Regions from separate parts of the Aminobacter aminovorans genome, predicted to be linked through region 3. Evidence: riboswitches for the same ligand, from Rfam matches in the RefSeq annotation. Region 3 holds a riboswitch; each other region holds the start of a gene.
The links. Region 3 has a riboswitch for cobalamin ahead of DY201_RS00875 (ribonucleoside-diphosphate reductase subunit alpha). Riboswitches for the same ligand answer to the same signal wherever they lie in the genome.

Region 1: another riboswitch for cobalamin. It lies ahead of DY201_RS26300 ((2Fe-2S) ferredoxin domain-containing protein); the one in region 3 lies ahead of DY201_RS00875 (ribonucleoside-diphosphate reductase subunit alpha).
Region 2: another riboswitch for cobalamin. It lies ahead of DY201_RS13310 (CbtB domain-containing protein); the one in region 3 lies ahead of DY201_RS00875 (ribonucleoside-diphosphate reductase subunit alpha).
Region 4: another riboswitch for cobalamin. It lies ahead of DY201_RS10125 (ABC transporter ATP-binding protein); the one in region 3 lies ahead of DY201_RS00875 (ribonucleoside-diphosphate reductase subunit alpha).

Annotation. Positions count from the first base shown of each region.
Region 1 is NZ_UFSM01000002.1:366,735-369,936, forward strand. It holds gene DY201_RS26295 (ABC transporter substrate-binding protein) at 1-683, opposite strand, end outside; gene DY201_RS26300 ((2Fe-2S) ferredoxin domain-containing protein) at 685-1,383, opposite strand; cobalamin riboswitch at 1,619-1,823, opposite strand; gene DY201_RS26305 (DUF2177 family protein) at 2,054-2,470, opposite strand; gene DY201_RS26310 (ChrR family anti-sigma-E factor) at 2,507-3,169, opposite strand; gene DY201_RS26315 (sigma-70 family RNA polymerase sigma factor) at 3,166-3,202, opposite strand, start outside.
Region 2 is NZ_UFSM01000001.1:2,703,127-2,706,328, forward strand. It holds gene DY201_RS13300 (acetyltransferase domain-containing protein) at 1-845, opposite strand, end outside; gene DY201_RS13305 (gamma-glutamylcyclotransferase) at 967-1,656, shown strand; cobalamin riboswitch at 1,724-1,920, shown strand; gene DY201_RS13310 (CbtB domain-containing protein) at 1,956-2,132, shown strand; gene DY201_RS13315 (CbtA family protein) at 2,149-2,928, shown strand; gene cobU (bifunctional adenosylcobinamide kinase/adenosylcobinamide-phosphate guanylyltransferase) at 2,921-3,202, shown strand, end outside.
Region 3 is NZ_UFSM01000001.1:174,816-178,017, forward strand. It holds gene DY201_RS00875 (ribonucleoside-diphosphate reductase subunit alpha) at 1-1,798, opposite strand, end outside; cobalamin riboswitch at 1,910-2,121, opposite strand; gene DY201_RS00880 (peptidase domain-containing ABC transporter) at 2,196-3,202, opposite strand, start outside.
Region 4 is NZ_UFSM01000001.1:2,068,550-2,071,751, reverse strand. It holds gene DY201_RS10130 (MFS transporter) at 1-910, shown strand, start outside; cobalamin riboswitch at 982-1,191, shown strand; gene DY201_RS10125 (ABC transporter ATP-binding protein) at 1,300-2,115, shown strand; gene DY201_RS10120 (ABC transporter substrate-binding protein) at 2,134-3,078, shown strand; gene DY201_RS10115 (FecCD family ABC transporter permease) at 3,133-3,202, shown strand, end outside.

The DNA.
Region 1 (3,202 bases), on a different contig from region 3:
TAGCGGGTCTGCGGATCGACCACGAAACGGGCTTCGAGCCGTTGGAGTTTGGGCTGCTCGCCCCAGTAGCCTTCGAACGGCTCGGCTACGACGAGTTCGCCGGGGACAAACTCGGTCGGCTTGAAGTAACCTGAGAGGTCGGCTTCCAGCGCATATCGGTCACCAAGTTCTTCGGCACGCGCGGCATTGTGTACGGCGATCGTAACTGTCTTGAACAGGAATGCCGGGTCGGGCTTTTCGGTGCGGATTTCAAGCGTGGTCGGGCCCACCGCCTTGAACGTCGCGCCACGCAAGATCGAAGCCGCGCGGGTGTTCTTGGCCTGATGTCGCTCAAAGGATGCCTGCACGGAAGCAGCATCGACGGGCGCGCCGCTCCAGAACTTGGCGTTCGGCTGCAATTCGATCCGCCACAAGGTTGGTTCCACCAGTTCCCAGCTTTTCGCAAGCGCCGGGATCAGATCCGCGCCGTCGAGCGTCGCGTGAACAAGCGGCTCCGCGAAACCATTGTTGATGATCCGCTGGGCATCGATGTTGATGGGGTCGAGCGAGCGCGGCATGTTTGCGGTGACGAGGCGCAAGACCTGCTCCTCGGCAGGCGCGGCCTCCTGGGCGAAAGCAGGCAGGGTGAAGGTGGACCATGCGATGGCCAGCGCGGCCAATGCGCTCCGCGAAAGGACGTTCATCTTACTCTCCTTTGGATGAGGAACTGTTGATCACCGGACGCAGCCGCTGCTTGCGGCCTGTCGGCTCATAGGCGAAATCATGGACGACGCTGCCGCCCAGCAGATGCTCTTCAACGATGCGGTCGACCGCCGTCTCCGTGACGCCGCCATAGTAGGTGCCTTCCGGATAGACCTGGAGCACGGGCGCGAGATTGCAGGGGCCAAGACAGGTCGCCTTCGCTGTCATCGTGCCTTCGCCAGTCATCCGAAGCTTGCGGCTTTCCTGCAGATTGCGGAGGTGGCCCCAGATCGCGTGCGCACCCGCCGCATTGCAGGCGCCGCCCTCGCAGACCAGGACCCGACGCTTTTGCGCTGGCACCAGCGATCCTTCCAGCTTCACGTGATCATCCGGTGGAACCGCAGGCTCGGCGGCCGCGCCGTTGATGAGAGCACCGAGCAGCGGTTCGAAATGGAGGCTCTGGGCGATATCACGAGATATGCGGACCGGCGGCCATCGACCGGGATGTTCGGACTGCCAGCGCTTCAGCGAGCGCGTAATCCAGTTCAGGAAGCTCGGCTCCAGCGGAAGGACAAGCGGCACCACAAGGATCGCGTCATAGGGGCCGCCGCGGAGCGACAGGAGTGCGTCGCGCAGCGAGGGTTGACCCTGTTCGGAGTAGCAAGCCATCGCCGCCGCCACTCCTGGCAGCATGGCAGCCATCGTCGCTATGCGCTGCATCTCCGCATGCGGAGCCGCCGCAAACGCAGACTTTGCCACCAACAGTACGGCCTGTCCGGACGCGACTTTGTCCGGGCTGAGCTGGTGCGAAAGAGAGAAATCTACTTCCAACGAAAAATCCCCGACCTGATGCGGACGGGGATACGGAAACGTGGCCGCGCGAGCATGCCAAAGGCAGCTGCGACAGCGCGCGCTCCTGTGGCACACCCCGACCACGGAACCAAAAGCAGTCAGGCAGGTCTCCTGGCTCGCGGTTCATCGCTGCTTCGCCTGTCTTCCCGGCACCTAAGTGCCAGTGACGTCGTTGGCGTAACAACTCGCCGCTTACAGTTGCGGGACAGCTCCGGTTTCGCACCGGATTCCCTCTTAGCTGTCACGTCGGCGCAAACCGCCGCGACAGAACCTTGACCGGCGCAACCTATCGGTGTCAGCCCTCAAGTCAATCCCGTCGGTCAGGCATTTTCCCTGCAAGGCCGAAAGAAAACAGAATGTATTGTCAGTCGACGATTACTGCCCTGTTCACACAGTCAGGCAGGTAGCTCTGCAGCCGAGTAGTTCTGGCGATCCTGATTTGCCGACAGGTCAGCGACGTGGCAGGGATCACAGGGAAAACCGCGCGGCCATCTTTAGCCCGCTATCGCCAGGGGAGCCTTTAACTTGCCTTGGCTACAAGCCAGACTGTGCAGAAGTAACCCAAGGTGGCTGCGGTTGCGGTCAAGGCAGTCCCCCACATCATGTCGACGACACTGACCGAAACTGACCAGTTCTTGAGCGTGGCCAGGTTGGTCATGTCGTAAGTGCCATAGGCGACAAGCCCGAGCAGCGCGCCATTGACCAGTGCGGTCACCCAGCTTGCGCCGTTCACCGCCGGCATCACTGCGAAGTGGACCACACCGGCGACATAGACAAGGTAGAAGAGACCGGCGACGCCGAAATTGGGTTGCTCGAGAAGCAGGCTGCCGATCCGGTTGCGGTAAAAGCTGGTGGAAATGGTCGACAGCCAGATGAAGTCGATGCAGAAAAAGCCGACGGCGGTAGCGGCATAAGCGATGGCGTAGCTTGCGATCATCGGTGCACTTCTGCTGCTTGGGGCGCAGGCGCCCGATCAAATACCCAGGAGTGGCTGGATCGCCCGGACAATCCAGCTGCGGAACTTCAGTGGCGCGTCGGTGACGGCAAGACAGATGCAATCGCTGTCCGCAGTGGCGACGGGCTGATGCATCAGGCTTTCATCGGCATCTTCGATATCACCGCGGGAAAAGATGTTCTCGCCGTCAACGAAGCTGCCGCTGAGCACCAGTGTCAGCTCGCGGCCGCCATGGCTATGCTCAGGCACAGGCTTGCCTGCAGGAATGCGCAGCAGCCGTACCCTGGTCTCGCGCTCTCCGGTCCTGATAGGGATCTGATAGGCACCTCGTCCGAGTGGCCGCCATTTGAGCGCGTCGATGTCACTGCCGAGGTAGGAGCGCAGCGGCTCCGGCAAGCCATCGCCCTGGCCGGAAGCCGAGGTTTCGCGGCTGGCGAATGGAGGGGCCTTGGAGGGCTGCTCCAGACGCCTGCGCACGCTCGCCCATGCATCGTCGACGGAAGCATCGTGCGGCAGGCTATCCAGCAGTTCACCGCCGATGCCTTCGGCAACAGTCAAGCGGCGCCGGCAGGACGGGCAAAGGGCAAGGTGCGTGGCGACCGCGATACTCCAGCCTTCGGCCAGACTGCCGGCAGCATAGCTCAAGAGCAGATCGTCGCTGACATGGTGACGGATGGTCAAGACACTTCTCCAGAGCGGGCGAGCGCGGCCCGC
Region 2 (3,202 bases), 2.5 Mb from region 3:
CAGTAGCGCGAGCAGAAATCGGTGTCGCGGCTCTGCTCGCAGGAAAGCTGGCAGGATTTCAGGAAAGTGACCTCGCGGGTTTCGACAGGGGCCGGGAAGACCTGGGCGAAGAGCCAGACCAGCGAGATCATCACCGGCTGGTGGATGAGGTAGAAGGCAAGGCTGTGGCGACCGAAGAAGGAGAGGGGCCGCGACCAGGCGCCGGGCTGAAGCCGCGCCATCTTTTCGATCAGGCCTGCCCTGAGCGCAAGTCCGGCGACACCGATGCCGGCCAGCACCGCGCCGAAGAAGGGAAACAGCGGGACGAAATCGTTGGAGCGGGGGTTGGCCATTGAAAGGCCGATCCAGACCAGAGCCGGGTGATTGAACGCCTCCGAGCGCAGATAGTGGGGTGCGACGACCACCAAAGCGGCGACGATCAGCGTCAGTACCGGCGGGACGCGCAGGAAGGCGAGGCCAAGCACGCTGGCGAGCGCGATATGATGCAGGATGCCGAAGAAGATGAAGGTGTCGGGCGTGGCGAACCAGGTGGCGACGGTGATCGCCAGTGCCGCCGCTGCCACCATGGCGAGCCGCCTGAAATAGCCGGGCCAGCGGATGCCCTTGGCATGTGCCAGCACCAGGCTGACACCGACGAGGAACAGGAAGCTCGAGGCGATGCAGCGCGCGAACAGCTTCCAGTTGCCATAAGCGGTCATGCCCGGATCGGCGTAACCGAAGAATTCGAGGTCCCAGGCGAAGTGGTAGATCGCCATGGCGATCAGGGCTGCACCGCGTGCGATGTCGATGACCGATACGCGCCGAGAAGTTGCTTTGATCTGGTCGGGGTTCGGTTGCATCGTCATGTTGTTCGCTTCTGCGTTTTCGGGTGTTGCAGCGCCCATGCAGCACTATCATGGTTGAAGCGGGGCGGAAGAGAGCAGAACTGTCTGTCGTGCACAGGGTTAAGCAATTGATGGGGCGGGCATGAGCGGACGAAAGATGTCGCTGACCGAAGAACTGGTGGCGCGTTGCCATCGCGAGGTTGCCGATACGGGCCCTGACCCCGATGCCATGCATCTCGACGACGCCGACTATGAGGCGATGATCGACGAAACGCTTGCCGCGCGCCCCGGCAATGGACCGTTGTGGCTGTTTGCCTATGGATCGCTGATCTGGAAACCCGAGGTGGAGCATACCGACGAAAGGGTGGCGCTGGCGCGCGGCTGGCACCGTTCTTTCTGCATCAACATGACCCGCTGGCGCGCCACAAAGGCTGAGCCCGGACTGATGATGGGCATGGATCGCGGCGGCCAGTGCAAGGGCGTGGCGCTCAGACTGACGGACGGCGACCGCCGCGAGCAGCTCGACAAGCTGTTTCGCCGCGAGATGACGCTGAAACCCTCCACCTACAAGCCGCGCTGGCTGAATCTCGCCACCGATGAAGGTCCGTTGACCGCGCTCGCCTTCGTCATCAACCGCAAAGGCCACGCCTATGCCGGCGCGCTGGGTGAGGACGCGGTGGCGGAGCGACTGGCGACGACATGCGGCCATTGGGGTTCGGCTGCGGACTACCTCTATAATGTGGTCAGCAACCTCGAGCAGCGGGCGATCCACGACCGCCATCTGTGGCGGCTCCAGCACCTTGTGGCCGAGCGAATCGTGGCCCGCGGATGATCGCCGGAACGCCGCTTTCGAGCGCGGCGGCGTCGGAATTTGGTTTGCCGCCCAAGCCATTTGTTTCTATAGTTGCGGCGTCGTCGGTTCCGTTACGGAATCAAGAGGGAATGCGGTAAGGGCCATTTGAAGGTCCGAAGCCGTGGCTGCCCCCGCAACTGTATGCGGTTAGCTCTCCCCAAATGCCACTGAAGCTCGCTTCGGGAAGGCGGGGAAGGGTGCCGATCCGCAAGCCAGGAGACCTGCCGGCGACAGGCACTTATCTCTGTGCCCTCGGGTGGAGGGCGAAAGGACTTACGATGAACACTGTTTCTGCTCTCGGCACCGACGTCACTTCGCAGTCGCGTAGCATGCAACTGGCGCTTGCCGCGCTGCTCGGCCTTTTCGTTGTTGGCTTCCTCGGGTTCTCGCATATGGACGTGGTGCACAATGCTGCCCACGACTATCGCCACTCGATGGCTTTCCCCTGCCACTGACCAAGGCGATCCAACAATGTCGATCTTCAGAAACGTCGTGTTCATCGCGGCGATCAGCGGCCTGTTGGCCGGCGTGGTCCTCGCTGCCCTTCAAACCTATGCAACCGATCCACTAATCTTCAAGGCGGAGACATATGAGAATGCCGGCGGCGGCCATGAGCATGCCGCTGCTGCGCCAGCGGCTGGCACCGAGGCCACAACGCCGGCAGCCGGCACCGAAGCCGCGGCACCCGCGGCGGCTCCCGCTGAAGAAGAGGCAGAGGCCTGGGCTCCCGCCGACGGCGCCGAGCGTTTTGCCTATTCGGCGCTGGCTAACATCGTCAGTGGCATCGCTTTCGCCTTGATCCTTGTCGCCGTTTCCGAATTCGCCGGTGGCATCGCCAACTGGCGCCAGGGCGTATTCTGGGGGTTCGCCGGCTTTGCGGTATTCACGCTTGCGCCGGGCCTTGGCCTGCCACCGGAACTGCCGGCCATGCCGGCGGCCGATCTGGTGTCGCGCCAAATCTGGTGGAGCTCGACGGTGGTTGCAACGGCTGTGGGTCTTGCGCTGATTGCCTTCCGGCAGTCGCTGCCGCTCGCCATCCTTGGCGTGGCGCTGATCGTTGCGCCGCACATCGTTGGTGCGCCGCAGCCGGAAAGCCACGACTCGCCGATCCCCGCCGACCTGCACCACAGCTTCGTCGTCGCCGTCACCATCACCAACCTGGTGTTCTGGACCGTGCTTGGCGCGGCAGTCGGTATGGTGCGCAATCGCTTCATGGGTGCGACGCCAGCGCTGCAAGGCCGCCTTGCCTGAGAAGCTGACTTTCCTGCTCGGTGGCGCGCGCTCCGGCAAGAGCGCGCATGCCGAGCGGCTGATCATGCAGTTTCCTGCGCCGTGGACGTATATCGCCACGGCGCAGGCCTACGACGACGAGATGCGCGAGCGCATTTCGATCCATCGCGGCCGCCGCGGCGAGGGCTGGCGAACGCTCGACGCGCCGCTGGATCTGGTCGGCGCGCTCGCCAGCCTGCCCGATGGCGCCCCTGTTCTGGTCGACTGCCTGACGCTCTGGCTTACCAATCACCTT
Region 3 (3,202 bases):
CTGCCACTTCGTCCTTCGAGGTGTTGAGGGCGATTTCGGTGCACAGGTTCGACGAATGCACGACGCCGATGTGGCTCTGCGGCGAGCGGATATTGCAGGGATCCTTGAAGGTGATCCAGGGATGCCCGGTTTCAAACAGCATCGTCAGCATCCTGCGCCACAGGTCGAGCGCCCGGACCTTGCGGAACACCTTGATGCCACCGGCCAGAGCCTTTGCCTCGTAGGCTTCGTAGGCCGCCTTGAAGGCCGTGCCATAGAGATCGTGCAGGTCGGGCGTTTCATCGGGCGAAAACAGCGTCCATTCGCCATCGGCCTCGACCCGCTCCATGAACAGGTCCGGCACCCAGTTGGCGGTGTTCATGTCGTGGGTGCGGCGGCGGTCGTCGCCGGTGTTCTTCCTGAGGTCAAGGAATTCCTCGATGTCGACATGCCAGGTCTCGAGATAGGCGCAGACAGCACCCTTGCGTTTGCCACCCTGATTGACGGCGATCGCCGTGTCGTTGGCCACCTTCAGGAACGGCACCACACCCTGGCTCTCGCCATTGGTGCCCTTGATGTGGGCGCCGAGGCCACGCACCGGGGTCCAGTCATTGCCGAGCCCACCGGAATATTTGGCGAGCAGCGCATTGTCCTTCACCGCCTTGAAGATGCCGTCGAGATCGTCGGCGACGGTGGTGAGGAAACAGGACGACAATTGCGGGCGTAGCGTGCCGGAGTTGAACAAAGTCGGCGTCGAGGCCATGAAATCGAAGGACGACAACAGGTCATAGAACTCGATTGCGCGGCTCTCGCGGTCGATCTCGCGGCCTGCCAGGCCCATCGCCACCCGCATGAAGAAGGCCTGCGGCAGTTCGAAACGCTTGCCCCTGCTGTGCAGGAAGTAGCGATCATAAAGCGTCTGCAGACCAAGATACTGGAACTGCAGATCGCGCTCGGGTTTTAGCGCGGCACTCAGCCTGGCAAGGTCGAAACGGCCAAGTTCGGGGTCGATCAATTCAGCCTTGATGCCGGTGGCGATGAAGGCGGAAAAATAGGTGGCATAACGCGCGGTCATTTCGGCCTGGGTGGCCTGCTCGGGCCTGCCGGAGACGAAGCTCAGTGCCTCACGCCGCAGCCGGTCCAGCAACAGCCGCGCGCTGACGAAGGCGTAGTTCGGCTCGGTTTCGACAAGCGTACGCGCGGACAGGATCGGCGCCAGCGAAAGCTCGTCCACGGTGATGCCGTCATAGAGATTGCGCCTCGTCTCGGCCAGGATGGCATCCGCCGAGACCGCCTCTAGTCCGGCGCAGGCCTCATCGACGATACGGGCCAGACGCCTCTCATCCAGCGGCGCCAGGCTGCCGTCATCGGCCTTGACCTGGAGCGCCGGTGCGGCGACTTCGACCGACGCGACCTTGGCGGCAGCGCGTTCGCGTGCACGTTCCTCTCGGTAAAGTACATAGGCGCGGGCGACCTTGTGGTGCTCGGAGCGCATCAGCGCCAGTTCGACCTGGTCCTGGATTTCTTCGATGTGGAAGATGCGGCCCGTGTCGGCCCGGCGCGTCAGTGCGGCCAACACTTGCCCGGCCAGCTCCTCGACGAGGTCGTGGACGCGGCGCGAACCTGCAGCCACCGAACCCTCGGCGGCGAGAAACGCCTTGGTCAGCGCCACAGTGATCTTGGTCGCGTCGAACGGCGTCACCGAGCCGTTGCGCCGGATGACACGGTAGCCAGGCTCGGACGCGGTCTCGGAACCGTGGCTGAGGGCGGACAGAATCCTGTCGGTTCCGCTTGATAGAATGGTAGAAGTCGCCGGCATCATCTTCCCCGATGGTTTGGGGGGCGAAGGGCCTCGAGCGGACGCGTGCCGAATTTCGACCGGCGCAAGCCGGCAGAACGCAAGCGCACCACCGGACACCCCGCCCGTGGACGTTCAGAATCGATCGCGGCAGGTCTCCTGGCTCACAGGTCATTGCCGCTGTCTGGCCTTCCCAGCGCCCATTGGCACCAGTGGCACTACGCGACAGCAACTCACTGCTTACAGTTGCGGGGGCAGCGCCGGCATTGCGAAATCGCTCACCGGCTTCCCTCTTAGCTCCCGAGCTGGAATCAACTCGGAAGACCACGATGTCTACATGTAGTATGACCGCCCGGTGTCATGTCAACAGGTGGATGGATCATTTCCACCTCGTCGACAGGTCAACGCCGGCGTCCGATCAATCCCTGACGTAGTCGCGCCACAGCGCCTGATAGACCGGGCATTCGGCAGTGAGAGCCTCATGGCTGCCCGTGCCGACGATCCTGCTATCGTCGAGCACGACGATCATGTCGGCCGAACGCGCCGAAAAGAGATGATGCGTGACGATGATGACGAGGCGGTCGCGGCCGAAGGCCAACAGCTCACGCTCGAGCGCCATCGCCGATTCGGCGTCGAGCGCCGAGGTCGGTTCGTCGAAGACGGCGATGTGCGGATCGCGCAGCACGGCGCGCGAAATCGCCAGGCGCTGGCGCTGGCCGCCGGACAGGTTCTGCCCTGCCTGCACCAGTTCGGTGTCGATACCTTTGGGCAGGCCGGCGGTGAACTTGTCGGCGGAGGAAAACGCCAGCGCCTTGTCGATCTCGTCGTCGCGAAGCGGGCGCGGCAGCGACGCCTGAAGGTTCTCGCGGATGGTACCCGAAAACAGCGACGTCTCCTGGTCGACAACACCGATGCGGCCGCGCAGCCAGCGCGGATTGTAGGCGCGGACGTCGAGGCCGCCGATCGCCACCTTGCCGGCATAATCGCGCTCTAGTCCCAAAAGCACGCGCAGCAGGCTGGACTTGCCGGAACCATTGCGGCCAACGATCGCGACGACGCCGGTCGCCGGCAGCACCAGGCTGACACCGTTGAGTGCCGCAGCCGTCGCCTCGGGATAGCGGAAGGTCAGATCCTCGACCGTGATCGGGCCGAAATCGGCAGCACGCAGCGCCGGGGCAACGACGGCGCGCTCCGGCTGGCGCTTGAGGAAAGCCGCGAGGGCAGAGACGGTGACGCTCACCGAATGGAACTGGATCAGAATGCCGGCACTGGTCAGCATCGGCATGGTCGCCCGGGTGACGAGCAGCTGCAGCGCAAGCAGGCCACCGATCGTGAGATCGCCGCGTAGGATGCGCCAGCAGCCGACGAGGACGACGAGCAGCGTCAGGATCTCGCTCAGCAGCCCAAGCGTGAACGAATAGGAGT
Region 4 (3,202 bases), 1.9 Mb from region 3:
CATCGCCCCCACCTACTGGACGCTGATGATCGCCCGCGTCATCACCGCCTTTGGTCACGGCGCCTTCTTCGGCATCGGCTCGGTGGTGGCGGCGAGCCTCGTTCCTGCCAACAAGCGCGCCAGCGCGATTGCCCTGATGTTTGCCGGCCTGACGCTCGCCAACATTCTCGGCGTCCCCGGCGGCACGGCACTCGGCGAAGCCTATGGCTGGCGCGCAACCTTCTTTGCCGTCGTCGTCATCGGCCTGCTCTCGGTGGCGGCCATCGCCTGGCTGGTCCCTGCGGGCGTCGCCCCTCCCGGCAAGGGTGGCGTCGCCGGCGAGGTCAAGGTGCTGGGCAAGCTCCAGGTGTGGCTCGCCATGATCATCTCGGCGCTCGCCTCGGGCAGCCTGTTTGCGGTCTTCACCTACATCAAGCCGATCCTGACCGACGTCAGCGGCCTCTCTGTTGAATCGGTCACCTGGGTGTTGTTGCTGTTCGGCGGTGGCATGACGATCGGCAACATCATCGGCGGCAAGCTGGCCGACTGGAAGCTGATGCCCACAGCCATCGGCGCGCTGGTGGTGATGGCGGCGATCCACGTCGCCTTCGCCGAACTCAGCTCTTCGGCGCCCGCCGCGATCCTGCTCGTCTTCATGTGGGGCGTTATCACCTTCGTCATCGTGCCACCGATGCAGATGCGCGTCGTCGAAACCGCTTCGGAGGCACCGAACCTCGCGGCCACCCTCAACCAGGGCGCCTTCAACGCCGGCAACGCCGCCGGCGCCTGGGCCGGTGGTGCGGCGATTTCGATGGGCGTGAGCTATGCCGACCTGCCCTTCGTCGGCGCGGCCATCGCACTGTCTGCCTTCGGCGTCGCGCTCATTTCCTTCGCGCTCGACCGGCGTGACGCAATTCAGCAGCCGGCATGACGCTTTAGCCCCCGCATGACGCTTTAGCGCCCGGCATGACGCTTTAGCGATTGTCAGCAACCCGTCGCTGCTGTAGCCACGACAGCGATGGTTCCTGCTATCCGGTTCGGGCAGCAGGTTAAATGGGAACACGGTGAGACGTCCCTGACGCGAAACCGTGGCTGCCCCCGCAACTGTGAGCGGATAGCAATTCGGAAACATGCCACTGGCCGAAAGGCCGGGAAGGCTCCGAGGCGCGATCACCCGCAAGCCAGGAGACCTGCCATCATCCGATTAACTCAACCGGCCGGGGTGTGCCGCGGAGATGATGATGGTTGCGACTGCCTTTTTCAGTACCGGCGCGCTCACCGGATCGTTCTGCCACCTCCGCCCGATCGCGGAGACAGGGCATGCTCGATCGCGTCCACGCCGCTAGCCACCTCGTAGGCACCACCCCGGCACTGCTCGAACTAGACGGCGTCAGCTGGGGACCACGCGTCTCGCAGCCTATTCTCGAACCGGTCAGCCTTGCAGTTGCTCCTGGCGAATTGCTTGCCATCGTCGGCCCCAACGGCGCTGGCAAGTCGAGCCTGTTGCGCTGCCTCTACCGCTATCACAAGCCGACGACGGGCACTGTCCGCCTCGACGGCACCGACATCTGGAAGATGAAGCCGCGCGACTGCGCCCGCCGTATCGCAACAGTGCTTCAGGAGAGCGCTTCCGACTTCGGCCTGACGGTCGCCGAGATCATCGAGCTTGGCCTGACCCCGCATGTCACGAGCTTCGGCACCAGCGACGACGACTACATCAAGGTCGAGGCAGCCCTCGCCCTACTCGGTCTCACCGCGCTGGCGGCGCGCGATTTCGGATCGCTGTCCGGCGGCGAAAAGCAGCGCGTAATGATTGCGCGGGCGCTTGTACAGAAGCCAGACCTTCTTGTCCTCGACGAGCCGACCAACCATCTCGACATCCGCCACCAGCTCGAGGTGCTGGAACTGCTCGGCAATCTCGGCTGCACGGTCGTCGTCTCCCTGCATGACCTGGCGCTCGCCTCCGCTCATGCCGACCGCGTGCTGGTGATGGACGCCGGCCGCGCGGTGGCCTGTGGTGCGCCGGCCGACATACTGACGCCAGAGCGCATCCGTGACAGCTTTTCCGTCGGTGCCACCCTCGACGACCATCCGGTCACCGGGCGCCCGCGCTTTTCCTTCCACCTCGAACGCTGAACATCAAAAGGAGCCTTCATGCGCCTGCCCATCATCGCCGCCGCTCTGCTCGCCACCTGCGCCTCGTCATTGGCCAGCGGCTTCCCCGTAACCGTCAAGAGCTGCAATCGTGACGTGACCTTCGAGGCAGCCCCCAAGCGTGCCGTCTCGCATGACGTCAACCTGACCGAGATGATGCTGGTGCTCGGCCTTGCCGACCATATGGTCGGCTATTCCGGCATCTCGGGCTGGAAGACCTTGGACGAGAACCTGCGCAAGGGCGTCGGCGAATTGCCCGAACTCGCGCCGAAATATGTCACCAAGGAAGTGCTGCTCGGCGTCGACACCGACCTGTTCTTCGCCGGCTGGAACTACGGCATGAAGGTCGGCGGCGACGTCACGCCCGACACGCTCGCGCCCTTCAACATCGCGGTCTACGAACTGACCGAGAGTTGCATCCACATCATGAAGAAGGACAAGTCGTCGCTTCAGGACGTCTATGCCGACCTGCTCAATCTCGGCGCCATCTTCGGCGTGCGGGAGAAGGCGGCAGCACTGGTAACGGGCTACGAGAAGGAACTCGCCGACTTCCAGGCGTCGCTGCCCAAGCTCGACAAGCCGGTCAACGTGTTCCTCTACGATTCCGGCGAGCAGAAGCCCTTCACCGCCGGCCGCTACGCCATGCCGACTGCGATCATCGAGGCTGCAGGCGGCAAGAACATCACCGACGACGTCGAGTCGAGCTGGGTCGAGATCGGCTGGGAACCGGTCATCGAGCGCAACCCCGACATGGTGGTGATCGTCAACTACGGCGAGGTGACAGCCGAGCAGAAGATCGAGTTCATGCGCACCAACCCGGCCTTCAAGGATATCGAGGCGGTCAAGAACAACCGCTTCTTCGTGCTCGAATACAACGAGGCGACGCCGGGACCGCGCAACATCGCGGCGATCAAGCGGCTGGCCGCCGCGATGCGGGCCGACTGACACATGTCGCACCGCCACCTCGTCGCCGGGCCGCGGCACGTCCTCATCCACGCCATGCCGGCCCTGATTCCGGGGCTCGCAGTGGTGCTCGTCGCAAGCATGGTCATCGCCGTCGGCATCGGCC